2 regions of the Secundilactobacillus muriivasis genome follow, and region 2 is predicted to be linked to the other one. Evidence: riboswitches for the same ligand, from Rfam matches in the RefSeq annotation. Region 2 holds a riboswitch; the other holds the start of a gene.
The links. Region 2 has a riboswitch for thiamine pyrophosphate ahead of cytX (putative hydroxymethylpyrimidine transporter CytX). Riboswitches for the same ligand answer to the same signal wherever they lie in the genome.
Positions count from the first base shown of each region.

Region 1: it holds a riboswitch for thiamine pyrophosphate, as region 2 does, so the genes downstream of both, ACYVR3_RS00465 (ECF transporter S component) here and cytX (putative hydroxymethylpyrimidine transporter CytX) in region 2, are expected to answer to the same signal.

Region 1 is NZ_BAABMI010000003.1:59,916-75,819, reverse strand. It holds gene ACYVR3_RS00490 (ATP-dependent Clp protease ATP-binding subunit) at 1-289, shown strand, start outside; gene ACYVR3_RS00485 (MucBP domain-containing protein) at 1,365-2,420, shown strand; gene ACYVR3_RS00480 (cation-translocating P-type ATPase) at 2,497-5,148, opposite strand; gene ACYVR3_RS00475 (FAD-dependent oxidoreductase) at 5,337-6,674, opposite strand; gene ACYVR3_RS00470 (C69 family dipeptidase) at 7,001-8,422, shown strand; TPP riboswitch at 8,608-8,697, shown strand; gene ACYVR3_RS00465 (ECF transporter S component) at 8,791-9,408, shown strand; gene ACYVR3_RS00460 (YkoF family thiamine/hydroxymethylpyrimidine-binding protein) at 9,421-10,023, shown strand; gene ACYVR3_RS00455 (peptide chain release factor 3) at 10,593-12,161, opposite strand; gene ACYVR3_RS00450 (CDP-glycerol glycerophosphotransferase family protein) at 12,323-14,347, opposite strand; gene ACYVR3_RS00445 (hypothetical protein) at 14,376-15,212, opposite strand; gene tagD (glycerol-3-phosphate cytidylyltransferase) at 15,332-15,742, opposite strand; gene ACYVR3_RS00435 (AI-2E family transporter) at 15,865-15,904, opposite strand, start outside.
Region 2 is NZ_BAABMI010000056.1:5,152-21,055, reverse strand. It holds gene ACYVR3_RS12470 (amino acid permease) at 1-1,449, opposite strand, end outside; gene ACYVR3_RS12465 (ethanolamine ammonia-lyase reactivating factor EutA) at 1,646-3,049, shown strand; gene ACYVR3_RS12460 (ethanolamine ammonia-lyase subunit EutB) at 3,071-4,450, shown strand; gene eutC (ethanolamine ammonia-lyase subunit EutC) at 4,447-5,256, shown strand; gene metE (5-methyltetrahydropteroyltriglutamate--homocysteine S-methyltransferase) at 5,412-7,664, shown strand; gene ACYVR3_RS12445 (FAD:protein FMN transferase) at 7,778-8,722, shown strand; gene ACYVR3_RS12440 (DUF2975 domain-containing protein) at 8,786-9,235, opposite strand; gene thiW (energy coupling factor transporter S component ThiW) at 9,738-10,235, opposite strand; gene cytX (putative hydroxymethylpyrimidine transporter CytX) at 10,264-11,448, opposite strand; TPP riboswitch at 11,533-11,633, opposite strand; gene ACYVR3_RS12425 (TIGR00266 family protein) at 12,036-12,746, opposite strand; partial or broken gene ACYVR3_RS12420 (metal ABC transporter solute-binding protein) at 12,815-13,709, opposite strand; gene rpsN (30S ribosomal protein S14) at 13,928-14,197, shown strand; gene ACYVR3_RS12410 (putative metal homeostasis protein) at 14,210-14,317, shown strand; gene ACYVR3_RS12405 (ABC transporter ATP-binding protein/permease) at 14,853-15,904, shown strand, end outside.

The DNA of each region.
Region 1 (15,904 bases), on a different contig from region 2:
TTTGATGATCGATGATGTGAACGCTATGTTAGCTACCCAAGGGTTGCACGTTCACGTGACGGCACCAGTCGAAGACAAACTTGTTGATTTAGGCTACGATCCAGCCATGGGCGCTCGACCACTTCGTCGGGTCATCCAAGAACAGATCGAAGACCGAATCGCTGACTACTATCTTGATCATGCCGACGTTAAGAACCTTGTCGCTAAGATTGAAAACGGCGAAATCACCCTTGCAGAAGAAGCACCGGCTGCACCACCAGAATCGGCTTCAACTGCTTCCGATGATTAGCCTAAAAATGATTAACAATTAGCGTTCTGTGAGACGCTTATCATTAAAGCGCGTGCCTGCTTTGCGGGTACGTGCTTTTTGTTTGTGGAGTTTGTGAAATTTGGCTTCGTTTGCGCGTTAATCATGGATTACATTGTGGAAGGATGCCGCGGGAGGCTCCGGCGCTATGCGAGGCTGGAACGCAGTGGCGGGCCTACGAGCTAGGAACGGAAGAAGACCACTTCCGTGCCGGATCTCTCCGGACCCGCGTATGACTAAAGTACTCGCAGTCCGAACCCCACGGACTACGACTGCTTAAGTCATACCGACACTGCTGAGCCTCGCGCGCCTCCACCTCCCGCTACATGGTGCGCTGTAGTTGACCAGAACATCTGATTGTCACATTCTGAAGCTGACGAAACTGCGTGATGACAACGTTGAACGATAACCCAACACGCGAAAATAATCGTGGTCAATGTTCAGTAACCGTAATGAATCAACGATTGCGCAGTGCTAAATCTGCCGGTTGTACGTCATGTTTGCGTGAACTTAATACCGTTGCGTTGGCATTAAGCGGTATTGATGCTTATCCATCGCAATTATGGAACGGTACCGCTGATCAATTCTGCGTTTGTCAAATCAACGTTAATGTTATTACGATATCGCCGCAAGATGTCCAGTTAAGCACTTGAGATGGTCTACAATAGTGCCGAATTGCGCCAACGTAAGATTTCGGTAAGCGGCTAGGTGGATGCTGTGTCGCGATAATTGGTGGTTGTTGACGGTCTTCCAACAACCGCTAATTATCGGGGACAAATGTAAGACTCGCACGGGGTTTGGCGAGGCTTACATTTGAGGTCTGAGACCGCCCTTTGGCTCAGGCCGGCCCCACAGCAGGAACCTAGCCGCTTACCGGAATCGTAAGTCCACGCAAATCACCGCACTTCACAAGCTAAACAGAAGAATGTTGTCGCTGGACACAAACGACAGTTCAAACACGCATAAGAAAAAATGCCAAACAAACCTCACAAACTGCTATTAATTTCTCGCCATCATGCGGTATACTAGAATTAAAACTAAGTGAGGAGGGGTGTGAATGACTTTTTTAGAACAGCTACGGCGCCTATTTGGTAACGATAGTGACGCTCAACCGAACGCACCAATGGAAGCGGAACCAGCCACTAAAAACGACGTGCCAGCTCAAGCTGAATTCTACGCTGCCCCTTCAACCCCTAATGTGAATACGACCAACGCTGTCGTCTTGATTGGCTACGTTGACGAGGCCGGCACCGCCCTTAGTGATCCGGAGTGGTTAAATGGCCAACTGGGCGAACCGTTGCATTTAGAATTTCGTCAATTTGATGATTACTTGCTCGCAGATATTCAGGGCTTTACCACGACTTTTGACGCGCCCTACCATATCATGACCCTGCATTTTATTAAAAAGCTTGGCCATCCGGCGATTCTTTATCCCATCGACTACGATACTGGGCGACTCGTTGCCGTGCCAAAACTACTCTCCGGCCCACTAAACGTCCCCTTTCTCTTCAAAACACCTAAAATTGAAGGGTATCGGATGATTAAAGCTAGCCGACCATTGACCGGTCACTTTACCGATCAACCTCAAGTTTTGATTGCCCTACTTCGGCAGGCCAATTGGCAATCTGTCCAGCGGGTCAACTACTACCTAGAGTTGAATCAGTCAACGCCAATTTATTACACACCTGCGGGCAAGCGCCATCCGTACGAATTTCCCAGCCATTCCGTTTGGCGGGCTTTTATGAAGGTGACGTTAACGAACGGTGATGTTTGGTACAACCTCGGTGGTCCCCAATGGATTTTGAATGATAAAATCGTAATCACCGACCGCCCAGCACAAACACCAATCGATAATGATGACGACATTCCTGCTGAGCCACAGTTTGATGCCGTTCACTTTGAGGGACGCATCGATTTCGTTGCAAACGAGTCGGTTTCCTACTACGATGCACCAAATGGTCTGATTATCGGCGAGCTAGCCCATAACACGCCCGTAACGATCACCGGTCAACTAGAAGATCCCGCTGGCATTATGTGGTATCGCTTAACTCACGATTGGATCATTCCGGCTCACTACGTTCGACTAAAACATCAACCAACCACCGCTGATTAACATCGTCAATTGAAAAAGGTCCCATGGCTTCCCAATTTTGGGAGCCATGGGACCTTTTTAGAGTACCTAACTAATATCAATCACTCGACATCAGCATCTGTGGCACATCTTGTCGCTTTAACCGAATACGTTTTGCAATCTCCAGGACACAACTTGGAATAAAGATTGCCACCCCAACGATCACCCAGTTCAACATCGGCATGGTCGTTACTGAAAATAGTTCGCGTAAGCCAGGGATAATCGCGATTGCAACGACGAAGGCTGCGGCCAAGCAAACCCCTACGTTCAACGCATGATTTCCTCGAATCGACTGCCAAGTTAGCGGTTGACGAGTCTTAATCGGATAAATATCGATCATTGATCCCAGTGCTAACGTGAAGAAGAGCATCGTCGACCCAATCATTGGATCGTTATTTGCTAAACCGAACCGGCCGAGGCCGTAGATGCCCAACGTCAAAATAATAAACGTTGTTGTCCGAACCGCCACCCGACGTGTCATCCCATCCGCAAAAATACTCGTTTGGCGTGAAATTGGTGGTCGTTGCATCGTCTGTGCTTCAGCGGGTTCTCGACTGAGATAGAATCCCGGAATCCCATCAGCGAGCACGTTGATCACCAATAACTGTTCCGCAATCAACGGTGCGCCCCACCCAATCATCACTGCCGTAATCATCAAGAAGATTTGGGCAAAGTTAACACCGATTAAAAATTCAACGGCTTTTAAGATATTTTGATAAACGGCCCGGCCAGTCGCAATCGCCGCAACAATCGTTTCGAAATTATCATCAGTCAAGATCATGTCACTGGCATTTTTCGAAACTTCGGTACCCGTGATGCCCATGGCAACACCAACATCCGCAGCCTTCAGCGCCGGTGCATCGTTCACCCCGTCCCCCGTCATGGCGACCGTTGCGCCTTGACTTTGCCAAGCGGTCACGATTCTAATCTTGTCTTCCGGCGATACCCGGGCATAAACACTGACGTCTGCGATTCGCTGCGTTAACTCTTCATCGCTTAATGTTCGCAAAGAAGCCCCTGTCAGCACCTGATCCGTTGGTTTTAAAATGCCAATTTGTTTCGCAATTGCCTTAGCGGTTTCCAGATGGTCACCCGTAATCATCACCGTACGAATGCCGGCATCAGCAGCTTGCCGGACCGCAACGATCGCCGCATCCCTTGGCGGATCGATCATGCCAATCAAACCGCTCAGTTGAAGGTCACTTTGTAACGCTTCAATCGATTCAGTCGGTCGGTCATCAAAGATTCGGTACCCCACCGCCAACACGCGCAATGCCCTTTGCGCAAACTGATCATGAATTCGCATGGTTACCGCCCGTTGGGCCTCCGTTTGCGTAACTGGTAAATGATCAATTGCGCCTTTAACGATTAACAAATACCGCCCATCTGGCATCCGATGAAGGGTCGCCATCGTTTTCTTGGTTGAGTTAAACGGATCCTCGGCTACTCGAGGATAGTCAGTCTCAAATTGCGCCCGGGATTGATCAAATTTAGCCAACCAGCGAACGATTGCTAATTCAGTTGAGTCACCAACTTCAACAACTTCGCCATCGACAGTTTCACGAGTGGCGTTGGTTGCCAATCCCATTAAGCGCATCAAGGCTAAATTCTCATCCGCTAACGCCATCTTCTTCACCTGAATCGCCTGTGGTTGACCGGCTAACCAGTAATCCGTAACGGTCATCTGGTTTTGGGTCAACGTTCCCGTTTTATCCGAACAAATCACATTCACGCCACCGATCGTTTCAACCGCATCAACCCGGCGCATAATTGCGTGTTGTTTCGCCATCGCAGTTACCCCATGGGCCAGACTAATCGTGACAATAATTGGTAATGTTTCTGGCACCGCCGCAACTGCCAACGAGACCCCAATCATCAACGCGTCCGTCAGTGGCTCACCCTGGAAAAAGACCCCCAAGATAAAGATGGCAATGCCACCCACGATTGCCACCCCAGTTAACCGACTGGACAGTTGATTGAGTCGCTTTTGTAACGGTGTCATCCGGCTCTTCGTTCGGTTCAACATACCGGCAATGGCGCCAAGTTCGGTCGCCATCCCAATCGCGGTCACTACCATTAAGCCAGTTCCTTGGGCAACCCCGGTTCCAGAAAAGACTTCATTTCGCCGATCGCCCAACTCGGGTGCCTGCTTCGGTAACGCGTCCGCAGTTTTCTTCACGGGTTCACTTTCACCGGTTAGAATCGCTTCATCTAGTTGAAGCGCAACTGCTTCGACTAATCGGCCATCCGCTGGAATTTGATTACCACCTCGGAGTTGAACAAGGTCACCAACGACGAGTTCGGTCGCGCTAATCACTTGCGCCTGACCATCACGAATCACCGTAACTTCATGAACGTTCAGTTTTTTGAGCGCAGAGAGTGATTTTTCGGCACTGTGTTCTTGAAACATTCCAATTACAATGTTCAATGCTAAAATGGCACCAATCACAATTGGTTTCGTCCAACCACCGTTCACCGCAATCGCGAGATACGTTGATAACACCACTGCAAACAAAAGAACCAACGAGGCGACGTCTGACACATGCCTCCAGATTTTTTGAAGTAGCGAAGGCGGCTTTTCTTCCTGAAGTTCATTTCGGCCAAGTTGTTGCCGCTGCATCACCATTTCTTTGGTCAGGCCGCGGGATAGATCCGTCTTTAACTGTTCGGCAAGTTGTTGCCGGCTTTGGGTTGCAGTCGTCATTGTCATCTCGAGCAGTCCTTTCCTAATTCACTATTAAAAATCATCAGATAGTGAAATGAGATTGTATTTCTACTACTAGTGTATCGTATTTTACATTAAATATTATGATTACCATTAGAATTTTTCATGATTTTTTTGTGACCAAAATCAAAAAACCTTACCTAACGCAATTGTCAGGTAAGGCTTTTAAGCAACTAAGCCTCTTGGGCTTGTGCTGCTTGCGCTAAAATATTCAAGTAATTAAATGGTCGGTCAAAGTTTGGTTGGAACAGCATGTCCACCATTGCTAGGTCATCGATCGTGTTATGGTTTTGGATGCAAACCGACAATAAGTTAGCTGACTGTGAAATATCGTACTTACTCATCAGTGCGCCCCCTAAGATTCGGCGGGTTGCTGGATCATAAACCAATGACATTTGAACGGGTAACGTGGTTGGCATAAACTCTGGCCGATAATTATCTTCCATAATGACCTGCTTAGCTTCAATGCCTTGAGCGTGGGCGGCTTCATAGGTTAAGCCAGTTGAACAAATTGAAACGCCGTAAAGTGCCAAACCAGATGAGGATTGCGTACCCATGTAACGGGTCGTCGGTTTTACTAAGTTCTTGCCAACCAAGATGCCTTGTCGAACGGCATTAGTTGCCAATGGAATATACGCATTTTTACCCGTTGGGTTGTAGTGAACTGCTGCACTATCACCCGCAGCAAAAATGTCTGGATCTGAACTTTGCATGTAATCGTTGGTGATAATTGCCCCGTTTTCGGCCATCGTGACCTTGCCCTTTAAGAGTTCCGTGTTTGGCCGGAAGCCAATGCAAAGCACTGCTAAGTCAACCGTAACCGTTTCTTTATCGGTCTTGATCGTCACTTCCTGACCGTTCGTTTCAAAGGATTGCACCTTTTGATTCAACGCTAATTTAACCCCGTGCGCTTCGTAATCGGCTTCAATTTTATCCGTAAAACTGGCATCGAAGTACTTGGGCATCACCCGTTCTTGCGCGTCGATTAAGGTCACTTCATGACCATCAAGCGAGTAGGCTTCGGCTAATTCTGCCCCAATGTAGCCGGCACCAATCACGGCAATTCGTTTAGCACTTGCGGCTTGTTTGAATAATGCTTGTGCGTGCGCCCAATTCTTGCACAGCAATACCCGGTCACTGTCGATTCCAGGAATTGGTGGTACCACTGGCCATGAGCCAGTCGTCATCACTAATTTATCATAATGTTGCACACTGGTCTCACCAGTTGCCAAGTCTTCAACCGTCACGGTGTGCGTGCCATTATCCACGTTCTTCACGTTATGTTGCATCTGAACGTTGGCCCCTAACTTAGCTAACTCTTCCGGACTCGAGTAGAACAGCCCCTGTGGATCCTTCACTTGACCACCAAGGTAAAGTGCGATGCCACAAGACAGGAACGAAATCACGTCATTTCGTTCGTAAACGGTCACGTCCGCATCCGGATGTTCCGCTAAAATTTGTTTCGTCGCAAAGGTACCAGCGTGAGTACAACCAATGACAACAACTTTCATGAAAAATTCCTCCTATGTGGGTGCAGGTTATAACGTTAACTTGTTCACAACTATATTTTACACAACCATCATCACTTGTCAACGTTTTCACAAGTGAAACTGTTTTACCCGAGTTTTTCCCGGTTGTAAATGCGTTTGAATCAATTGGTATAACTACTTCGAGACACAAGAATCTTGAAGTGTACCGAGTTTTCAGTGAGCAAGCAATCTTTGTAACTGGCTTGCGCTTTTCTGACAAACACTGATTTATTTTTTCTAATTCTTCACAAATTTTCACGCAACTACGCTATCATAGGAGTTAATTTAACGATAAAGGAAGTTTTGTTATGCAACCACATTCAGCCTGTACCTCGATTCTAGTTGGGAAAGCCGCTAGTATCGATGGTTCCGTCATGATCGCCCGAAATGACGATACCTTTTACCCCCTCACGCCACAACGATTTTACATGCATGAGGCGGTTCACGATCGACACGAAATTCTAAAATCGACTCAAAACGGTTTTGAAGCCCCATTACCTGAAAACGGTGTGGCTTACCAAGCAACCCCCAACGTTGAAGTCGCTGAAAAGGGCCTGTACGAAGAAAGTGGCATTAACGCTAATAACGTTGCTATGAGCGCCACAGAAAGTGTTTACGGTAACCCTAAAGCACTGGCCTTTGATCCATTAGTTCCGGATGGTCTTGCTGAAGACACGATGCCAACAATGGTCCTTCCCGTTATCACATCTGCGCGCCACGGCGTTAGCGTACTTGGTGACTTGATCAAGCAATACGGTTCCCCTGAAGGCAACGCCGTTTTATTTGCCGACCACGATGAAGCTTGGTACATGGAAATCGTTACCGGTCATCACTGGGTTGCCCAACGCATTCCGGACGATGCCTACGTTGTGACGGCCAATCAAGTTGCCATTCAAAACGTAGATTTCGATGATCCTGACCAATTTATGTGGTCAGCTGGCATTCAAGACTTCGTCAGTGAGCACCACTTGAATCCGGACCCAACAACTTGGAACTTCCGTCGAATTTTCGGAACGGATACCGAAAAGGACCGCCACTACAACACCCCACGTGTCTGGTACGGCCAACGGTATTTAACTCCCGATGTGCATCAGGAACCCGATTCATCCGACCTGCCCTTCATCTGCCATGCAAACCGTAAAATTAGCGTTGATGACGTATCAGCTATCTTGGGCTCCCACTACAATGAAACCGACTATGATCCACTGGGACGCGGCCCACAAGCGCTCAAAACAAAGTTCCGGCCAATTGCGATGAACCGGACCCAAAATTCCCACGTCCTTCAACTCCGGAATGACGTGCCAGCTGCTCAGTCGGCCATCATGTGGCTTTGTTTAGGCGTTCCAGCCTTTAGTCCGTTTGTTCCATTCTTTGCAAATGCAACGGACACCGCCCCAACCTACAGCGCAACGCCACTGCACGCCGATAACGTCAGTGCCTACTGGCTGTACCGGAAATTATCCGTCTTGGTTGAATCCCACTACGCTGAATTTATTCAACCAGATATCGATTTTCTGACCGCTTCAAAGCAGGCTTTCACCGCTCACGTTGCGGCGACGGATACTGCAGCTAAGCAATTAGATGGCGCGGAATTGACTGCTTATTTAACAGCCCAAAATCGCGCGATTGCTGACGCTACTCAGGAACGCACGACGCAATTGATCAACCAGTTATTCGAACAAGGCTTAACGTTGTCGAAGCTAACGTTTAATATGGATGTGAATTTATAATGAACGACTAAACACCAGCATTCGTGGAATCAGCGAATGCTGGTGTTTTTGAGTTATCGTCAAGTGACGTGATTATCCTTACTATTGAACCATCAACCTCACTATATCGGCCAAATAACCGGACGTTAATCGAATTAATCATAATTTTGTTTGACATTTAACCGGTTTCCTCGTACGCTAGACTTAATCAAGAATCGGGGTGCCGTTGTGCTGAGATTACACCCGCTGAACCTGATCTGGTTAATACCAGCGAAGGGAGTTCTCTTGAAACCGACCGTCTAACGATAAGCTTATTTTAGTTGATTAATCATGGATGAAACCGTTTCAATTGCTCAAACAGCCTCGATTTTTAATCGCGGGCTGTTTTTTTGTTCGCTGATAACTTTAAGGAGATGATTACGATTCAACATCAATTTCACTGGCATCTGCGAGATGTCATCACCGTTGCAATTATTTCAATTTTTGTCGGCCTCATGTTTGTGGTTTCCGATTGGATCTACACCTTAGTTTATGCCATCCTAACCCCGCTTGGCTTGGGCCAGTTTGTTGGGGAAATTCTCTTTGGCCTATGGTGCATGGGTGGGCCACTTGCCTACATGATCGTTCGACTGCCAGGCGCACCACTGTTAAGCGAAATGATTGGGGCTCTGGTCGAAAGCTTTGCGGGCGGCCAATTCGGCATTATCGCCCTTGTTGCAGGCTTTTTCCAAGGTGTGGGGAGCGAGCTGGGATTCGCAAGTTTCAAATACCGGCGTTTTGACGTTCGATCACTGACCGTTGCCGCCATTCTTTCGACGATCATTACCTTCGCTTCAGCACTCTTTATTCACGGCTACATTAAGTTCTCATTGCCAATGTTGGCCGCTCTATTTTTAACTCGCCTCGTTTCCAACCTTGTTTTCTCAGTTGGGTTGGTCACATTGATTCACCGCATTTTAAAGCGGGCTCACGTTCTCAAAGTCGATCAAGTTAGCGCACACGTTTAGGAGGTATTCCCAATGACAGCACCACTTTGTAATTTAGACGGTTCCATTGATATTACCGGCTGCAAACTTAGCATTTATCCGATGAGCGACCAATTTGTCGATATCATCACAACCGCAATTAATCAATTAAATCAGCAATCCCTACCCGTCTGGTCCAAGACTGACCTATTCAGTACGACATACCGCGGTAATCAACAAAACGTGATCAACGTGGTCAAAGCGGCGACTCAGCTTTCTTATCGCGAAAACGTCCACGAAGTATTTGAACTCACCTTTTCCAAAGGGTGTCCCGGCGACGTCGACGCTGACCGTTATTTGAACGCTGAGGTGGTTGACCTAGTTGATGCAAGCCAAGTTCAAAACTTTAACGTTCATTGCAAATACTCGTTTTACGCCTTTGGTGATAACGATTATATGAACGAAATCGGCGCCATCGTTGATCTTGCCAAAGAACAAGGCCTCAACCCCACCAGCATGCACTACGCCACTGAATTAACCGGAACGGTTGATCAACTGTTCAAGTACTTCAATGATGCCTTGGCCTATGCGCATGAGCACATTCGCCACTACGTTCTTGAAGCCACAATTTCGGTGAATAGCCCTTCGCTCAAGTAGTGCTTCACTAATGCGTGATTTATCAATAAACAACAAAAACGTAACAGGCTGATAACTTTCAACTCTGACGGCTTATTTTCGAGTGCTAGTTCATATGCCTGTTGCGTTTTTTGTTGTCGTTTATGTCCAGCGTAAGTGTTGGGTGCGATTTGGGTGCGATTTGGGTGCGATTTGGGTGCGATTTGGGTGCGATTTGGGTGCGATTTGGGTGTAGGCTGTTTGTCATCGCTTCGCTCACCAAAGCCGCATTGAAAAGCGCTCGTTGAGGCTACAAAATTCGGCGCCACTTAAACTGTTATTTCCAGGGTTCCTGAAGTTATAGAAACTTGTCAACCACGCGCTTTCTGGCCACCACGCCGAATGGTGCTGCGCGAGACTGAGAGCTGCATGTAAGGGCACTTCGATAAAACCGCCAGACCCGGGCGCTTTCACCGGAGTGCCCTTACATTACGCTCTCAACCCGTCTCGCTCCGCACATTTACGCTGGACACAAGCGACAACAAAAAACGTGATCTAAAAGTCAATCATCGACTTTCAGATCACGTTTTTAACTATTAGCTATCGATAAACTACAACTTCGCCGTCAACGTCACGTCCGGATACTTATCCTTAAACCAACGTTCCGCAAACTGGTTTTCAAACAAGAACAGTGGTTCCTCGTTCAAGTCCTTGACCAGTAAGTTTCGGCTTGATGACATCCGTTCGTCCAGTTGTTCTGGATCGATCCAGCGAGCAATCTTGTGGCCCATTGGTTCCATGACAACGTCCGAGTTGTATTCGTTCTTCATCCGGAACTGGAACACTTCAAATTGAAGTTGCCCAACGGCCCCAAGGATGTAATCCCCGGTCGTATAAGAGGTGTACAGTTGAATGGCCCCTTCTTGAACCAGTTGTTGGATTCCCTTGTGGAACGATTTTTGCTTCATCACGTTCTTCGCTGAGACCCGCACAAACAGTTCTGGCGTAAATTGTGGTAACTTTTCAAATTGAAGCTTGTGCTTACCAGTGTAGATCGTATCACCGATTTGGTAGTTACCGGTATCGTAGAGGCCGATAATATCCCCTGCCACGGCGGTATCCACGTTTTCACGGGTGTCCGCCATAAACTGGGTCACGTTGGATAGCCGCATGGTTTTACCCGTCCGACCCAACGTCACATCCATCCCGTGTTTGAACATCCCAGAACAGATTCGCACAAAGGCGATCCGGTCACGGTGCTTCGGATCCATGTTGGCTTGAATCTTGAAGACAAACCCTGAGAACTGGTCATCAGTTGGTTCAACGTCATCATCTTCTTGGGTATGGTGGGCTGCTGGTTGTGGCGCAAATTGGAGGTACGTTTCCAAGAACGTCTTGACCCCAAAGTTCGCCAAAGCGGACCCAAAGAAGACTGGCGTTTGATCCCCACTGGCGATCTTATCCATGTCAAACTGGTTTCCAGCGTCTTCGATCAACTCGATGTTGTCCCGCGCATCTTGGTACCACGAGTTGGTCTTCAATGGTTGATCATCGCTGATATCCCCATTTTCGTCTAATGGCAAATACGTGGTTTCATCAGAATCAGCCCGGAATAAGGCCACCCGTTTATGGTAACGGTCGTACAAGCCCTTCAATTCCTTACCCATCCCAATTGGCCAGTTCATTGGGTAACCTTCGATGCCCAAAACTTCTTCCAATTCGGCGATCAAGTCCAACGGATCGCGACCATCACGGTCTAACTTGTTCATGAAGGTAAAAATCGGAATGCCCCGCATCTTACAGATTTGGAACAGCTTTTTGGTTTGGGGTTCGATCCCCTTAGCAGAGTCGATGACCATGACGGCTGAATCAACGGCCATCAACGTCCGGTACGTATCTTCAGAAAAATCTTCGTGTCCGGGGGTGTCCAGAATGTTGATCCGTTTCCCCTCGTAGTCAAACTGCATCACGGAACTCGTTACCGAGATCCCACGTTTTTGTTCAATTTCCATCCAATCGGATTTAGCAAAATTACCACTCTTCTTCGCCTTAACCGTTCCGGCTTGACGAACTACGCCCCCAAACAGCAATAACTGTTCGGTAATGGTGGTTTTCCCAGCATCAGGGTGAGAAATAATTGCAAATGTGCGCCGTGTTGCGACGTCTTGGGATAATGTCATATCGTTGTTCCTTTCACCTATCGTTCAAAATCACGCTATTTTTTAGTATAACACGATTAACCATCGCTTGTCGCTAACCGCCGTAAGAAACTAACCGACGTAACAGCGAAAAATCCCACTGGTCATCAACAACTAACCATTGGGATCTCACTACGGTATCATTAACCGTTCTTTTCAATTTGGTGCACGACGTAGTTGACGACCTTCAGGGAACTTAGCCCATCATCGATCGCACAGAACCGGTCGTAGAACTTCATAAACTGCTTATCATTACTCATATCAGGCTGCTTCAAGCAATCTGCCACCCCAGCGAGTAGTTCGGTCTCGTTGTTGGCAATGGCGCCTGGAAGGTCCTTTTCGTAGTTCAGGTAGAAGCCCCGCAATTCGTCCTTGTACAAGTGGTAATCGTACGGATAGAACAAAATTGGCCGCTTCAGGTAGGCATAATCGAAGAACACGGATGAGTAATCGGTGATCAGCATATCTGAGACGAGGTACAGGTCTGAAATATCTGGATGACTTGAGAAATCGTAAACGAAGTCCGTGTAGTCGCTAATGTCTAACGCGTTAGCAATCAAGTAGTGCATCCGTAAAATCAAAACCGTATCCTCACCAAACTGTTGCTTGAAATCATCCAAGCTAAATGGCAATTCAAAGGTGTATTTACCCTTTTCAGCGAATTGGTTATCCCGATAAGTTGGCGCGTATAAAACGACCTTCTTATCTAACGGAATGCCTAACTTCACCTTTAATTCTTCGATATCACTTGTCGACGAATTAATGAGTTCGTCGTTTCGTGGATACCCCACCTTTAAAATCTGGTTGTTAAACCCAAAGGCCGACCGGAAGATTTGGGTTGAATAATCATTTGGTGAGACCAGTGCATCCCAACGGTTCGCTTCCTTAACGAAGTTCGCGTGGTACTTGCTGGTCGTGGTGCCCGGCATCGACACGTTTTCAATGTCTAAGCCCAACTTCTTCAGTGGTGTTCCGTGCCAAGTTTGAATGTAAGTCACGTAATTCGGTTTCTTGACCCAGGCTGGGAAGCGGGCGTTACTGATCCAGTAGGTGGATTTCTCTAACGTCCGTACCCACTTGGAAGTCCGCCGAATGACGTAAGGGATGTTGTTAGCTTTACAGAACCCTTTAACGCTACGATCAATTGACCAAACGAAGTTAAAGCCAGGATATAGTTCGCTAAACAGCCGGTAAATGGCGTACGGACTATCACTCACCTGACGACCACCAAAGCTTTCAAACACAATGGTCGGTTGTTCAAATGGTCGGTGACCAGACTTGAATAACCACCGCATTCGTTGCAGGTTCAGCTTGTCTTGGATGGTTTTACCCAAGCCCCATACTGACTGGAACTTTTGGGGTACAGCACCCAGTTTTTCGCCAAATGATGGTGCTGGGAACTCTTTGATCACGATGCCATTGTGGTAGTTCTTTTCAATCAGCACCATTCGACCGCCGGGTAACACTGCTTGGGTATTTTGCCCTGCTAACGACCGCGCTAAAATCAAGTGTTGGTTGATTTCACGAGTGCCGATCATGTACTGGATGTAAACATCTTCGACGGAATCCGTTGGTAGATCAGACAGTGGAATCGAAACGTTAAACATTCCCCGCAAACTGCCCTTATCAGTTGGGTAAGAGAGGTTAGCATCGGAATTACGACTCTTTAAAATCACTTTTTGGTCCACGATTGGTTGCCCGTTGATCCGGTTATAACCGGTAATCTGCAACTGGTCGTTCAACAAGTTGACCGAGTTGATACTAAACTCATCTTCGGACTGCTTCGTGTGAATGTTAAAGGTCGCCATGCCCTCAGAATCCGAGTTAAATTGATAGTAACTCGTCAAGGATAACTGATGCCGATCACTCAAATATTCACTTTCAACCTGCAGAATAACCCGCTCTGAGTTCGCTTCAAAGGCAAAAAACATTTGCCAAGTAAATTCACTTTGATCAAACGCTTTGAATTGAAGTTGCTCTGGATCCACGCGAACCCGGACAAGGTTGTTATCGATCACCTTTGTCACTGGGAACGTAATGGTCGCTAAACTCGTTGTTTCAAGAAACGTGACCCGCAATTGGTCAAAGGATCCCGGAACGTCGATGAGTTCAAATTCTAGTTCTTGTTTTTTCTTTTTTTGGTGTAGCCCTGATAATATCGCACGCACGCGGAACGACTCCTTCTTGTAAGATTGATTAGTAGTTAAAAATCAACTGTTGTGGTAGGTGCTCGACTAGCTTGGGGTTATCGTTGAGGTCAATAAAGATCTCCGCACCCTCAGGAACCGTCGTTTGCAACAACTGAGCGTAAAATTCGTACGCATCACTGAACCGGTGGTAACCGACGTGGTCGATCACCTCGTAGTCAGCGCGGTCTTCAGTTGCCTGATAAACCACGTGCTTTTGATCGTCAGTTTCCGATAGCAGGTTGGTAAACACCAGTTTAGAAGTCCGGCCCATATTATACGCATAGGTCACTGGATGTTGGTGCCGAATAAACCGGTAAACGAGCTCGCCCTGTGCGTTCAGTAACATCGCTTGTTCGATCACACCATCTTGATAAGTCATCATCCCAGCAGGACGTTGATCTTCATAGACGACACTTTGAACGGGTTGGTTATCGACTAACCGGGTCTTCATTAATGGCGTTTGGGTGGCATCCGTTACCGTTTCAGCAACGATCTCACCCGCATCAATGTAGCGGTGAATCGTGCCATTTGCGATTGTTTGGGTCGCAAACTGTTTGCTTGGTAGGGTTTCAAAATCATCATTAAATTGGTCTTCTGCCCGCAAAGCAACCCCTGGCGTGTTGGCCACTAATTCTGCCATGGTTCGAATCTCAAACTGGGCAGCCTGTTCTGGTTTGATCATTGCTTGCAACGTTTGCCGAGCAATTTCATATTCATCAAATTGAACAATTGCTAGCAACGCCGTAATTTGAACGTGTTCTTCAAGTAACGCTTTAATTTTTTGTTGGAACGTCAGTTTTTTTAGCCCTGCAAGTGACGTTACCAAAAAGAATGCCTGTTCCATCTGCTTCCTCACTTTTTGCCTATTGATTAACGACACCCTAACGAAAAAGGCAAGGATTCAGCTCCAGAATCCTTGCCCATTGCAGTTATACTCTGGTGTCGAGCATTAATTGATGCTGCTTATTCTTTCCAGTCCGCTTCAGCTTTCAAACCAAGGTCTTCTTTGATCTTGGTGGTTGAAATACCTTCTGTCCGTGGCAAGTAGATAACTTCACAGTAATCCTTCAAGAAGTCAAACTTACCCTTCCAGTCATCGCCCATCACAAAGATATCGATGTCGTTATCTTGAACGTCCTTGATTTTTTGATCCCAGTTCTTTTCTGGAATCACTTCATCAACGTAGCGGATCGCTTCAAGGATATACTTCCGATCTTCGTATGACGTATAAGCCTTCTTGCCCTTAACGGCGTTAAATTCATCAGATGACAAGCAAACCGTCAAGTGGTCCCCTAACGCCTTGGCGCGCTTCAATAGTCTAACATGGCCCTTGTGTAATAGATCAAAGGTCCCGTACGTAATTACTTTTTTCATGAAAAATCTCCTGCTTACCTATTATTGGATTAATTCGCTGAGTCCTAACTCGACTATAATAGCATAAAACACCCCGTAACAAAACAACTGGTACGGGAATTCTTAATCGACCTAACCAAACCTTAAGAATTTTTAACGTTCTTTCCATCTTGACTGGCAGCT
Region 2 (15,904 bases):
TTTCCCAGTCGCATAGTGCAAGACGAGGTGTGACGTTAACTGGACGTCGGTTGGTGATAAGACCATCAGACCAATCAAGAAGATCACCCAAAGACTCGCCACGATGCTGACCGGCACACTCCATTTGCCTAAATGCCAAGGCCCGTTATCAGCACTGGTCCAAATCCCTCGAAGTTGCGCCCGCAGTTTCAGCGCGATCGGAACAAAGTAGGAACTGTACAACCCAATCACACTCATGGTCCCAATCACGGCGTAAATGCCGTTGGAAATCCCGGAAAGAAACGCAATGATGGCAACGACCCAAATCGCAATCGCTGGCGTATGGAACTTAGCTGAGACGCGCTTCAAGTATTTTGAAAATGGTAAGCCATTATCACGACTGAAAGCGTAGACCATCCGGGATGATGACGTAATTGACGAACAGCCACAGAACCACATCGCAATCGTGACTAGCCATAGCAGAACGCCACTGAACCGCGTCCCAACCGCTTGTTGAATCGCCACGATGAAGGCGTTGTTGCCGGCGGCTGCGACCGCATTTGGATTTTTGATCGACATCGTTACCAAGGCCAACAGGATAAAGCCGAAGATCCCGGAAATCGCGACGGAAAGGAAGACGCCCCATGGTGCGCGAACCCGCGGATTCAACGTTTCTTCACTCGTATGAGCGGAGGCATCGTATCCGGTCAAGGTCCATTGCGCTTGCAGTAAGCCGACTAGGAAGGCGCCCCAGTATGGCATTGACGATGATGTTTGGGTTGAAAAGGTACTATAAAGATAACTAACGTGGTGTTGTGGTCCTACGGCAATCAAGACGCCGATGATCAGCATCACCCCTACTACGTGATAGATTGCTGAAACTGAATTCAACTTTGATACCAAATCGATCCCGAAATGATTCAATAGGGCGTGACTGATCAAAATCACAGCGTAAGTCCCAAGAAAGACAGCCTTACTGGGGTTCGTAAATAATAAGTTCGAAGCAAAGGTGGCACAGCCGTAATCAATGCCGGCAACGATGGTCACTTGCCCAACGATATTCAACCAACCGGTAAACCAGCCCCAAGTTGGGCCGCCCAAAATCGATGCCCAGTGATAAATCGCACCCGAGGTTGGAATCGCTGACGTCAATTCCGCCATCGCCGCTGCAACGAATAGAACGAAGAAAGTTACTAACGGCCAGCCGATTCCCATCATGGCGGGACCGCCTTGGCTAAAACCATAACCATAGTAGGAAACGGCCCCAGTTAAAATCGAAATAATCGAAAACGACACGGCAAAGTTTGAAAACCCGCCCATATCGCGAATCAATTCTTGTTTGTAGCCGAACGACTTGGTGGTCGTTTCAGCTTGACCCCGTGCGGCTCGAACCGAACGTGCTGCTTGGACACCAATAAATCCCATCATCACAAGCATTAATCCAAAAATGACAATACCTAAAATAATCATGCTTTCACGTTCCTCTCAATCAAGTCTAACGGACAATCGTTGTTTACGTGTTAGATTATATAACATCAATTTTAATTTTCAAGTGTTTTCACAAAATTATTCTAATTTCTTTTTAATTTACATTTGGTTTTGCCCTTATTTTACTGTTTAAATGATGTTACTATTTATAACATAAGTTAAAGGGAGATGAGAACACTTGGGTGACACTTTCCAAACCGTTGGCATTGATATCGGCACCTCAACAACGTCCCTGATCATCGCCACCCTGACCATCGAGAACACCGCCTCCGGGTTCTCGTTGCCACACCTAACGATCAGCGATAAACAAATTACCTATCGTAGTCCGGTTATTTTTACCCCGTTAATTGATCACGTTCGGATTGACGAACAACGCATTCGCCAGTTCGTCGCCGAACAGTACCGATTAGCCCACGCCGATCCAGATCAGTTCAAAATCGGTGCCATTATTATGACGGGCGAAACTGCTCGGAAAGTCAACGCTGATAAGGTGCTCCACGCACTTAGCGCCTCCGCTGGTCGGTTTGTCTGTGCGACTGCCGGTCCCGGCTTAGAGAGTTTGATTGCCGCTAAAAGTGCGGCCCATTCTCTTTTGACGGTCACCAACCCACGGCCAGTCATTAATATTGACATTGGCGGCGGCACTAGTAACCTCGCCTACTTCACCGGCGGTCGGTGTCAGGATACAGCTTGTTTCGATATTGGTGGTCGGTTGATTCGGCTTGATCAATCACAGCGCATTACCTACTTAGCGCCGAAACTTAAACCGCTGATTGACCGGGTGCAACCGACATTACAGCTTGGTAAACGAACTACCGTTACCGAACTCATGCCCGTGATTCAAGCGATGACACATGTCCTAGAACGTGCGGTGGGCATTGATGCGCCGGCACCGGAATTTGAGCATTTCGTTACTGACAAATCGCTCACGCCGATGCCAGCGCCCACAACGTTGACGTTTTCGGGTGGCGTTGCCGATTGTTTGACCACCGAACTGCCAGCTGACCCGTTTCGATTCGGTGACATCGGTCCCTTGCTAGGCTACGCCGTTCGCCACTCGCGGTTGTTCACCGAACGCCACGTTCATCAGGCCGATGAAACGATTCAGGCGACCGTTGTTGGCGCGGGGTCCCAAACGATGATGCTCAGTGGTAGCACGATTAGTTACACCCCCGAGACCTTGCCCCTTCAAAACATACCGGTGATCACCGTCGAACAACTATCGTCTACTAGGGATACCGTCAAAGCTATTACGGCCAAGTTAGCCCGCTATCCTAACGAAACAGTGGCGTTGGCGCTTCCTGAGATCACCGTCACCTTTGCGGAACTGCAACGATGGGCGCAATTGATTCTAACCGGCATGGCCACCGCGATTGCGCAACACCTACCACTTGTGATCATCATGCAGCCAAACGCCGCTAAGGCCTTAGGCAATAGCCTGCGAAGCCAATTACCACTCAATTACCCACTGGTTTGCCTCGATAACATTTCGGCAACCAGCGACGACTACCTCGACATTGGCCTTCCCGTTGCTAACGGCCAAACCGTTCCCGTTATCGTCAAAACCCTGATTTTCAACTAACTTTAGAGGAGGAACTCGCTCATGAATCTTACCGTTACCCTAAGTAACCAACGCTACAACTTCAACACCGTCAAGGAGGTCCTCGCAAAAGCAAATGAGGTCAAATCCGGGGATCAACTCGCCGGCATCGCCGCCAATTCCACGGCCGAACGCGTAGCCGCCAAAATCGTTCTTTCTCAGCTGACGTTAAAAGACGTCTATGAAAATCCCGCAGTCCCTTACGATCAGGATGAAGTCACCCGCCTGATCATCGACGACCTTGATTCAACGGTCTTTCAACAAATTCAGAACTGGACCCTTGAACAGTTACGTGAATGGCTGTTGGCCCCCACGACTGACAACGCAATGATCCACGCCATCTCTGGCGGCCTAACCGCCGAAATGATCGCGGGCGTCTGCAAGTTAATGACCAACCTCGACCTCATTAGCGTGGCTAAAAAAATTCACAACGAAAAAACCGCTAACACCACGATTGGGCGTCCCGGGACCTTCTCATCACGGTTGCAACCCAACCACCCCTCCGATGATCTACGCGGCATCATGGCCGCAACCATGGAAGGCCTCAGTATGGGCATCGGGGACGCCGTAATTGGTTTGAACCCCGTTAACGACACCGTTGATAACTTGACCCGCATTCTCACGACCTTCCACGACTTCTGCGAAACTTGGCAAGTTCCCACCCAGATCTGTGTGCTCGGCCACGTGACGACCCAAATGAAGGCCATCGAACAGGGTGCACCAGCCGGACTGATTTTTCAGTCGATTGCCGGGTCGGAAAAGGCCAACACCGCGTTCGGGATCAACCGGCAGTTGATTGAAGATGCGAACCAATTGGGACACGAACGGCTACACAATAGCGGACCGAACGTCATGTATTTTGAAACTGGTCAGGGGTCCGAACTTTCCGCTGAAGCGAACTTTGGTGCTGATCAAGTGACGATGGAAGCTCGGTGTTACGGGTTCGCGCGCCACTTTGATCCGTTCATCGTCAACACCGTTGTGGGGTTCATCGGACCCGAATACCTTTACGATGCCAAACAAGTTACGCGTGCCGGCTTGGAAGACCACTTTATGGGCAAACTCAGTGGTCTGGCGATGGGGTGCGACGTCTGCTACACCAACCACATGCAGGCCGACCAAAACGACATTGAAAATTTGGCCATGTTACTCGCCAACGCCGGTTGCACCTACATCATGGGCGTGCCACAGGCGGACGACGTCATGTTGAACTATCAGTCCACCGGCTACCAAGAAACGGCCACCATCCGCGAGTTGCTTAACTTACGCCCGATTCCCGAATTTGACGCTTGGCTAGAACGACTGGGGCTAAGCCACGATGGCCACCTCACTAGCAAGGCCGGCGACGCATCCGTTTTTCTCACTAAGGAGGCCGCTAAATGAACTTTATCGCACCGAACATCACCCCACTTCCCACTGACGACACCGGCGCCATTATCGACTTACGCGCCCAAGACCAGCAACAACTACTCAACGTTGACCATCCAGCAGACAAAGCCGGTTACCGGTTTCTGAAAGCCAGTACGACCGCAAGATTGGGATTAGGCCGCGTTGGTACTCGCTACACCACCCGCTCCGTTCTCCGGCTTCGTGCTGACCACGCCGCTGCTCGGGACGCTGTTTGGACTGACGTTTCAACCAGTTTTATCGAACAGCAAGGCTTTGTGCCGTTTCAGTCCGTTTGTGAAAGCGAAAGTGAGTATTTGACCCGACCGGATCGGGGGCGACAATTATCAGCCGATACACTTAAACGGGTTCAAGCGCTCTACCCCACGAATCCGCGGGTTTTGATCGCCGTTGGTGACGGTCTTAGTTCGGCCGCTATCGAAGCGAACGTGGCTGACGTCATTCCAGCGATTACCCAAGGACTAGCGCTGGATCACCTCACCATCGGGCCGATTCCCTTCATCCACTTTGCCCGAGTTGGCACCGAAGACTACCTCGGTGAAGCCACTCAAGCTGACGTAGTTTGCCTCCTCATTGGCGAACGGCCAGGGCTGGTAACTGCTAAATCCATGAGTGCCTACCTCGCTTACCGACCAACTGTCGGCATGCCGGAAGCGCGCCGAACCGTTGTTTCAAACATTCATCCTGGTGGTGTGCCAGCGGTTGAAGCTGGGGCCTACCTGGCTGATTTGATCAAAGAAATGTTGACCAAACGAGCTTCGGGGCTGGCACTGAACGCCTGATTGGAATCTGAACTGAACAACTATTCGAACGACAACTTAGTGCGATGCTAAGTTGCCGTTTTTTGTTGCGCCGAATTAATCAACTCACCCTGTTTTGTCGGTCCCAAATGCGCTAAACTAACGTTAATCTAATTGAAAAGGAGCCACTACATATTATGACCACAACGATTACCGGGTACCCCCGAATTGGCCGCCAATTGGAAATCAAAACCATGGTTGACCACTACTTATCGCACCAAATCAGCATCACAGAACTGATTCAACAGTCAACTGACCTGCAACACCAAAACTGGTCAACGCTTCATGAGGCCGGCATTGATCAGATTCCGGTTAACGATTTCGCATTACTGGACCGTTTTTTGGATACGGCCGTGTTGTTTAACCTCGTACCTGAGCGATTTCGGCAACTGCATTTACCACCACTAGAATTATCGTTCGCGTTAGCTGCGGGGATCGATGACGGTCAGCAACAGGCCACGCCGTTACGGATGCATCGCTGGTTCAACACTAACTACAACCACTACGTTCCGGAATTTGACGACTACACCTTTCCGCACCTCGTTGGCACCCGCTTCACCCACGCTTTTCGCGATGCGCAGGCCCTCGGCTACGATGCTCGCCCCGTTTTAATTGGCCCGTATACGTTACTTAAATGCAGTACTTTCACCGGCAAACGGGCCCCTGCCGATTACGTTATCGATCTCGTGAACGCCTACGCCGACCTATTTCGCCGCTTAATGGTGCTGGATGCGGACTGGATTCAGTTGGACGAACCCGCGTTGGTGCTGGCGCCAACACCGGCAGACCTCGCCCTATTCGACCAGCTTTACCAGCCACTCCTTTCTCAAAAGGAATCGTTGCGGATACTCGTTCAAACCGCGTTCGGCGATGTTCGCGAAGCCTATTCGCACCTCACAACGTTACCAATTGATGGCCTGGGTTTAGACTTACTGCCAGATTCTCACAACTGGGCGCTGCTTCAACAACAGCCCCTGCCCGATGACAAGCAGCTTTTCGTTGGTATCATCAACGGTCAAAACATCTGGCGTACCAACTACGCTGACCGATTAGCGCGCCTTCAGACACTGCCGGCCGAACGACTCACGTTAACCACCTCGTGTTCGTTACTGCACGTCCCCGTGACGGTAGCGACCGAAACCCAGTTACCGGCAAATACCCGCCAGCACCTCGCCTTTGCCGAAGAAAAGTTGGGGGAATTAGCCGACTTGGATGCCCTGCTTAAAGCGCCCGACATCACTAAACTCGCAGCTAATCAAGCACTATTCGATCAGCCACGCGTTCAGCCTGATTCAGCCGTTACGAAACGAATTACCAACCTAGTCCCGGCAACGATGAAGCGGCAACAATCGCGACAACAACGGGCACCACAGCAACAACAGCGGTTCAACTTCCCGGCATTACCCACCCAAACGATTGGCTCATTTCCAACCAATCAACAAGACCGGCAAACCATTGCGGACTACGCTCAGGGAAGCTTATCTGAATCAGACTTCAACGCCTACACGAAGCAGCGCATCCGTGACGGCATCACCCTTCAAGAACAGCTCGGCCTAGACGTATTCGTGACCGGCGAATACACCCGAACGGACATGATTACCCACTTCGACCACCAATTGAGCGGCTTTTTGTTTACCGAACACGCTTGGATCCAGTCGTTCGGGACCTACTGTGCTCAGCCACCAATCATCTGGGGTGACATTGCGTGGCAGCACCCGATTACCGTGGCAGAAACGACCTTTGCACAGACCCTGACGGAAAAATCAATCAAGGGTGTTTTAACTGGCCCCATGACCCTCGCTAGTTGGGCCTATCCTCGTGAAGATCTCGATTTAAAAACAAGTGCTACCCAGATTGCATTGGCGTTACAAGACGAAGCCACCGCCCTCGAACAGCACGGTATCGCCATTATTCAGTTAGACGAACCCGCCTTTCGCACCCGGTTACCACTCCGTCACGCCGATTGGCAAGCCGACTACCTCGATTGGGCGATTCCGGTGATTCGGTTAGCGACCGCCACGCTTAAGCCCACCACTCAGGTTCAAATTCACATCTGTGAAGGCCATTACACCGATATTTTGCCTGAACTTGACCAGTTGGATGCGGACGTCCTCTCATTGGCGTTCACCGATCCGAACCTCTTACCAGCGCTCAAAGCGCAACACTTTGAGACACCCGTTGGCCTTGGCGTATTCGATACGGCCCGGTTTAAATTACCGACCGAAGCCGCGATTGAAACCAAAATTCGCCAAATTCACGATACACTCCCGGACAACGGCATCTGGATCAATCCCGATTGCGGGCTTAAAACCCTGCCGGAAGTGGCCGTAACTCGGAGTTTACAGCGAATGGTTGCCGCAACCGAACATGTTCGGCAAACGCTTAACTAACCGTGTTCGGTTATCAATCAACACCCACAAATATCTCGCTTGACGGCTCACCGATTTGCGCCTAACATCGAGATATACTCTGCATTTAACCACGAAAGGCGTGACTTTGACTTATGCTCCATAAAACGTACTACGGGCTCGGCACCGCCATTAACCTCTCCGTCAACGAACCAGCGACTGAGGTGGATCTTGATGCGGGAAACGACCTCATCAAGCACTATGAAGATCTTTTAACCGTGAACCGTACCGAATCAGAAGTGATGTCGGTCAATCACGCTGCTGGCCAGCACGCGGTGACGGTTTCTGACATCGTCTACCAACTCATCAAACGGGCGGTTGAAGTCAGTCAGTGGCGGTTAGGTTTTAACACCGCTATCGGGCCGCTGGTCAAGCTTTGGAAGATTGGCTTTGACGGTGCCAACTTACCAGCCGACGCTGATATTCAGGAACGACTTAAACTGATCAACCCCGATGACATCAAGCTCGATGATGCCCAACACTCGGTATTTCTCACCAAATCAGGCATGGAAATCGACCTTGGCGCCATTGCGAAGGGCTACATTGCCGACGCGATTCGGGCGTTGTGGGAGAGCCGCGGCGTCCAAACCGGGATCATCGACCTCGGTGGTAACATTTTACTGGTTGGCAACAGCGTACACCCCAACGGCCTCTGGCGGATCGGCGTTCAAAACCCGGTTCAAAAGCGCAACGTTGCCTTGGGTGTCCTGACCACAACGGCCAAATCCATTGTGACCTCTGGCATCTACGAACGGTTCTTGGTCATTAACGGTCATAACTACCACCACATGTTTGATTCGAAGACCGGCTATCCCATCAAAAACGACCTCGCCAGCGTCACCATTGTTAGCGATGACTCGATCGACGGCGATATTTGGACGACTGAGGGCTTCTATCAAGACATTGAAAACGGCATTCCGTTGATTGAAAAGCAGCCCGGTTTAGAAGCCATTTTCGTGACACGCGACTTTAAAGTTGCTATCACCTCTGGTTTAACGGACCGGTTCCAGTTAACTGATGAGGCTTACCATTTGATTTAACGTCACAAAAAAGCGTTCCAGATGATCTCAATTTGAGATGATCCGGAACGCTTTTTTTGATGCTCATAGGCCAGTGGTTTCAATGGCCCGTTCTAACAATTTTTCCAATACGGAACAAAAAACGTAGACCGCAAACGGCACGACAACAAAGCCCATGCCAACGATCAAAATACCAAATGAACCGCTCAACGCCGACGCCTGATAAAACGCAATCAGTGTGGTACTCAACACCACGCTCATCCGCAGCACAGCGGTTTTAATCTTCTGTAGCGCCTCAAGTGACGCTTCCGAGAACGCAACGTTCATATCAATATAGTTTAAAATTCGATTTAACCAATAAGCCACGTATAGTAGTAAGCCCAACGCCACTACAACCGCAACGCCAGTAATCGTCAAAATAACGGGCGCGTAATGGATCGAGGCGTATAACCGGATGCCGAGCCAAGTGCTCAAACCGATTAAACTGCCAACGATACCAACCAGCCCGAATCTTAACGCACGTGTTTGTCCCATGCTTTTGACCGTCCTTTTTTCACAGAGTATGTCTAGTTTAGCATGGTATCAGCTGGTAAATGGTGGATTTGATGGAAACTTAATTTAAAGGTAACTTGAATGAGATATTTGTGGAAACCGAGTTGGGTGGCGTGACGACGCTTTTAGGCCACCGTGCCGAAACGAGTTCCAAAGGGCAGAGAGCTGCACGTAAGGCGAGGCAGACAAACCTTTCTCAAACCCGGGGAGCTTCGGCTGATTTTTAGGCGTTACCGTTTTTAGGCCACCGTGCCGAAACGAGTTCCGATGGGCAGAGAGCTGCGTGTAAGGCGGGCCAGACAAACCTCCCAAGCCCGGGGAGCTTCGGCTGATTTTTAGGCGTTACCGCTTTTAGGCCACCATGCCGAAACGAGTTCCGATGGGCAGAAGGTTGCATATAAGGGGAGAAAGGCAAAAGCCCCAAGCCCAGGGCTTTCGCCTTTCTCCCCTTATACACCACCTTCTAACCGCCCTTCTCCACTCTCTACTTCTTCATCTGCGGCACAATCACAGTCTTCCAAATACTCTTCAGCAACGCATACCCAATCACAACGCCAACCAATGCACTCAAGAAGAAGCTTGGCACAAACAGCCACAGCGCGCCCTTAGTGCCTAACAACCAGCTGGCAATTGGGTACGCCGCGATGGCGCCGATAATCCCCGTTCCAATCAGTTCACCGAACACGGCGCCAATTAATTTTTTGGTGTAACGAAACATCAACCCACTCAAAAACGCGCCAAACATGCTTCCCGGGAAGGCTAAAATCGTCCCGGTTCCCATGATGTTACGAATCAACGACGTCAAAAACGCCTGCGCTAACGCCCACCAAGGACCCAGTAGTGCCCCAGAGATCAAGTTGATCAGATGCTGCATCGGCGCCACTTTAGCCACGCCCACCGTAAACTCGAAAAAACTACCACCAATGACGCCCAATGCCACCAGAATCGACGTCATGGTCATATAATAAACCCGTTTTGTCATCGTCTTCGCTCCCTTACACCAACGTTAGTTAATCTTCAATTAGTGGGTATTTCGGCGCAACTAGGCTCGTCAAATACACCCCGATACTGAGCACGAGCAACAAGAAGAATGTTGTGCCCAAGAAAAAGTCCAACCGCTGTAACCAAGAATAGCCCACAACGCCAATCACCCACCACACAAAGTTAAGTGTGATCGATAACCGTTGATGCATCCAAAACACACTGACGAATAGAATCGCAAATAACGGTGTGAAGACCGCGCCAATCGCGTACAGGAAGTTCTGGTAGTACGCCATCGAAACGAACAGTGCAATCAGTAAGCCCAGCACCGTGATGACGATGGCGATCAAGTTGACCCGCTTCGTCTTAACTAAGTTTGCCACGTTCGTCGCTGCTGAGTAGGCGTCCATGAAGGTCGTTGTAACCGTTGAAAACACAATGATCAGCAGTGCCACTAGCCCCATGCTGGAGTGCGATAAGACCGTTGTGAAATCGGATTGCCCCGTCAAAATCACCGTGAATAGCCCCAATGCAAACATTGCGATACTCCCAACGAAGTACCCACTCACACTAGCCAAACTGGTCTTAAACGGCCGGTCGGTGTGTTGCGTGTAGTCACCGATCAACGGCAACCACGATAAGGCCATGGTGACATTCAATTCAACGGCACTCCCAAAGCTAATGGGCGCTAAGTTGGCGCCGGCTTTCAACCGACCCTCACCGATAATCGTGAATAGAATCAGTACCATCCCAATCGCCAGCAACACCACGATGACGTTGTTGATTTTAAACAACCAATTGTGGTTCATCAGCAACCAGATGATGATCATCACCGCAACAATCACTGACATCACTATCACGGATTGGTAGTGAAACAGTGATTTGGCAATGCCATTCATCGCTAATTGCGCATTAACGATCATGACTGCGGTCCAGCCGAGTAACTGCACGGCATTTAGTAGTGAAAACAGCGTGACCCCGGCTTCACCGAACACCGTTTTCGTTGCCTTAATTGCTGTTCGGTTCTGTTGGGCTGATAAATACCCCGCTGGCAGCAAGAAAACAAAACAGCCAATCACATGGCCGAGAATAATTGCCATTAACCCAACTTGCCACCCCAGCGGTGCAATCAACGTCCCCGTCACGATTTCAGCAATCGAAATTGCCGCACCGATCCATAACAGGAACAGTCCGCTTAACTTCGTGTTTCCCAATCTAAACAACCTCCACTCTTTTTCGACAAAAAAAGCCCATCGCGACAATGAACATTGTGCACGAAAGGCCATCATTTAATGATCCCGATGATTTCAACACTTTCCTTCGCAAGCACTAACTTAACAGGTTCCGAGGGATCGGGCAACGCCCATCTCAGCCAAAAGTGGCACCCCTAGTGTTTATTTTCTGTCTCTGATAAGTAAGTTTAAGGGGTGAGGGGGAAAAATGCAAGAGTGCTAAAAATCGCGGTTAGGCCCCAGAATATAAGTAGGATAATGCCATGAACCCCGCCCTTTGGGGTTCGTGGTATTATCCTGCTTATATGGCCGGGGCCTGCGATTTTTAGCACGTTTCGGCTATGTAACATCATCAAACTGTAATAGTCCCCCACTCTTTGAGGTTCATGCTGTTATCCTGCTTATATAGCCGGGACCTGCGATTTTTTAGCACGTTTCGGCTACGTAACAGTAACGACCCGCCAAGCGCCACAACCAATCAAAAAAGACCCTCAACCTAAAAACGACCCCAACACCACGTTTGATAGCCAACCGCGATGTTAGTGCCGCCTTCTAATTCTCATTTAACCCTAGTTACTATTCCCACCACTCGGCATCATCGGCTTCAACAACTCCGCCAAGCCACGCAAGTTCCGGGTTTGAATATAAACGTCACCCGTCCCGGTAAAGGCATTCACCAGTCCTTCGCCAGTCGTAAAGCCAACTAATCCAGATGCTGGTTTAATTTCGTAATCCAACGTACTCGACCAAGCAATCACGTGGTCGTTATCCACAACTAGCGGTGCGCCCGGCGTCACGTGTAACAGTTGAATGTCACCGTAAGCGTTGATCAGCATTTCTCCTGCACCAGCGGTTTCCATCACAAACAGTCCACCCGTTCCACCAAAGATGGCGCCACCGATTTTTTGACGGGTCATCGAATACGTGGTGCCATCGCTACCGGCTAAAAATGCCCCGGTGTTCAACCGCCATTGATGCGCGCTATCCAATTGAATCGCCTTAATCGCACCCGGCGTTTTCGGCGCAATCGCTAACTGCGCACCGTTTGCCTGACCAATTGCCCGGGTAATAAAGAAGCTTTCACCGCTCGTCACGGAACGGCCGATGGCACTCATCAAACCGCCAAACCCCTTCTTACCGTTGCTATTCATGGACCCTTCAAGACTGACCCGTCCATCGTGATACACCATTGAACCCGATTCGATTTGAACTGTCTCATTTTGCGCTAACGTCAAGTTGACCAGTGGAAACGTTGCCCCTTCGGTAATTGTGTAGTCCATCTGCTTATCCCCCAATTTAGTGTGACTTCTGGCTTTATTATAACCGGACATCAGGGGTGTTGACCACGTTAATTATCGGCAGCAAGCAACTTAGCTAATGCTTGGTACTCGCTCAGCAACCAAGTCCGGTACGTCTTGCCCTTAGGTAACGTTTCAGTTACGGGCAACACCGGCACGTTGTGCTGTTTAGCCAGCTTAACTAAGTTGGTGACAGTTTTAAACAAAAACGGCAACTTTGCGTGACTTAATCCCCGCCTGCATGGCCGCAATCGATTTTGGTGATGGATCACTTTCATTTTCAATGGCTTCTTCAAACTCATGGTTTGCAACTTTAAAGCCCATCGCAGTCAGTGCGTAGTCGAAAACTGGTTCACTGACGTAGACGTTCCGGTTACCCGTATGCGCTACAGTCTGCTTGATCTTAGCAATTTCCCGGGTAATGGGCTGGCGTGATTTCACGTAAGCCTTGGCATTTTTTTCAAAATACCGTTTGTTTTGCGGCTGTTTCTTTGCATATTTAGCTGCCAATGCCGTCACTAACTTCGGCATCGTTTCCGGTTGGTACCACAAATGCGGATTATCCCCGTTTTGCTTGTTCATCAGATCCTCACCAACGCGAATAACGCGACTTGAGTCACCATCAGCCGTCAGCTTCGTCATCCAGCTATCGTATCCCACGCCATTCGCAACCACCACGTCAGCTTGATGCACCTTCTTAGCAACTGCTGGTGTGGGTTCGTAGTCGTGCGGATCCGTGGCCGGGTTATTGATCACCGACGTTACCGTCCCTTTATTGCCTAGGACCGCCCGCGCCGCTTCACCATAAAAGTCGGTGCTGGTAACAACATTAAGTTGCTTGTTCGTTGCTGACTTGCTTTGCTGGCCACAGCCGCTCATGCCAAGTCCAATCACGACTACTGCAATCAACAACCCACTTAACTTTACCCATTCTTTTCTCAAAATAACAAACTCCTTCTCTCAAATCGTAATGATAACGATTTAAATAATAACGAATTCAGTCGGCGATGTAAATAGTAATTTTTACGTTTTACATATTTTTGAGTCAAATTAGTCGCCAAATGCACTTTAATCTGCTATATTAAGTTTCTTGACAAATTGTAAGTGGCTCATTTAAGTGGTTGTTTCTAATCATTTCACTTGTTAACGTCAAAGGAGTAGTTATGGCAAAAAAATCAAAGATTGCTAAGTTTAACCGGCAACAACAGCTTATCGCTCAGTACGCTGAGCTACGTCAGGAACTAAAGGCTAAGGGCGATTACGCCGCATTGGCTCGCCTGCCTAAGGATTCCAACCCTAACCGGCTGCGGAACCGTGACCGTTTAGATGGTCGCCCCCGTGGCTACATGCGCCAATTTGGGATGTCTCGTCTGAACTTCAGAATGTACGCTCACTTGGGCCAAATTCCTGGGGTTCGTAAAGCCAGCTGGTAGGAGGTTATCTCGATGGAAAAAACTGATTTAGCTAGTGCTTACCGCCGACTTAAGAGTTCCAGTTTGAAGACCCGCAAACGCGCGATGAAGATTATTCGGGACGCAAAGCGGAAAAAGTAACGTTTCATCATTCACTTAACTTTAAAGTTCGCTGGTGTGGCGAATTTGAATAACCCGTTTTAATGATCACTATTCTGGACTGCCCGCGGCGGTTTGGGATGGTGATTTTTTTTGTGGGTTGGGTTTTGTTGGTGGTGGCGTATTTCCTGGGTGATGGTTTGGGGTAAGGTGTTGATTAGCTGTTTACCGTGAGGCCTGTACCTAAGTCCCGCCTACCACAAATCCCCAAAAATTGGGAGCTGCATTACTTTATAGTGGTACTGGCGACGCACATTGCTATTACTTATTTTCGGCGCCAATTGAGCTTTTGTTGGTCCGTGATCGATTATATTGTGAAGTTTGCTGACGGTACTGCTTTTTGGCAACTGCGCCGAAATGAGTTCCGCAAGGTAGAGAGCTGCACCTAAGGGGCTTCAGCCACAAACTCCAAAACCCGGAGTTTCTGGCTGAAGCCCCTTAGGCTCCGCTCTCTGAACGCCTTGCTCCACTCTCTGTACTACCGTATAATAACCCCTAAGAACGGGGGCTACAAAACATGCTTGAACTACAACATATTAAAAAATACTACGAAGTTGGCGACACCGTCACCAAAGCCTTAGACGACGTTTCCGTTGCCTTTCGGAAGCAGGAATTTGTCGCGATTCTTGGCCCTAGTGGGTCCGGGAAGACCACGATGCTGAACGGCATTGGCGGGCTGGACGTTTACGATTCCGGCGATTTGATTATTAAAGGGAAATCGACCAAGAAGTTTAGTGCTTCTGACTGGGACGCCTACCGGAACAACTCAGTTGGCTTTATCTTCCAAAGCTACAACCTGATCGGGCACCTCGGCATCATTGACAACGTTGAATTAGGGATGACGTTAAGTGGTGTCCCCGCTGCCGAAAAGAAAGAAAAGGCCATCGCCGCTCTTAAACGGGTTGGTTTGGGCGATCATATGCACAAGAAGCCTAACCAACTCTCTGGCGGGCAAATGCAACGGGTCGCCATCGCACGGGCAATTGCCAACGACCCCGAAATTTTACTCTGTGACGAACCAACCGGCGCGTTAGACACCGTCACCAGCGTTGAAATCATGGAATTGATCAAGGAACTCTCTAAAGAGCGCCTCGTCATCATGGTTACTCATAACCCAGATTTGGCGCACCAGTACGCGGACCGAATCATTGAATTTGCGGACGGGAAGATTCAAAAGGATTCTAACCCATACAACGAAGCTGAAAGTACCGATCAGTTTGAATTGAAGAAGACCAAGATGCATTTCACCACCGCTCTCAAACTCTCCTTCAACAACATTCGAACGAAAAAGGGCCGAACGTTCCTGACCGCCTTTGCCTCCAGCATCGGGATCATCGGCATCGCAATCGTTTTGGCGTTATCCAACGGCTTCCAACGCCAAATCGACAAAACACAGTCGAACACCTTGGCGCAATATCCGGTCACGATTTCGCAAAATGCCACCTCACAAACGGGCATGGCCAACAAGAAGGAACACTTCTCTAAGGACAACACCGTGGTAGCTAAAATCAGCGATTCAGATAAGGCGCAACACACCAACAAATTAACCCAAAAGTACCTCAATTACGT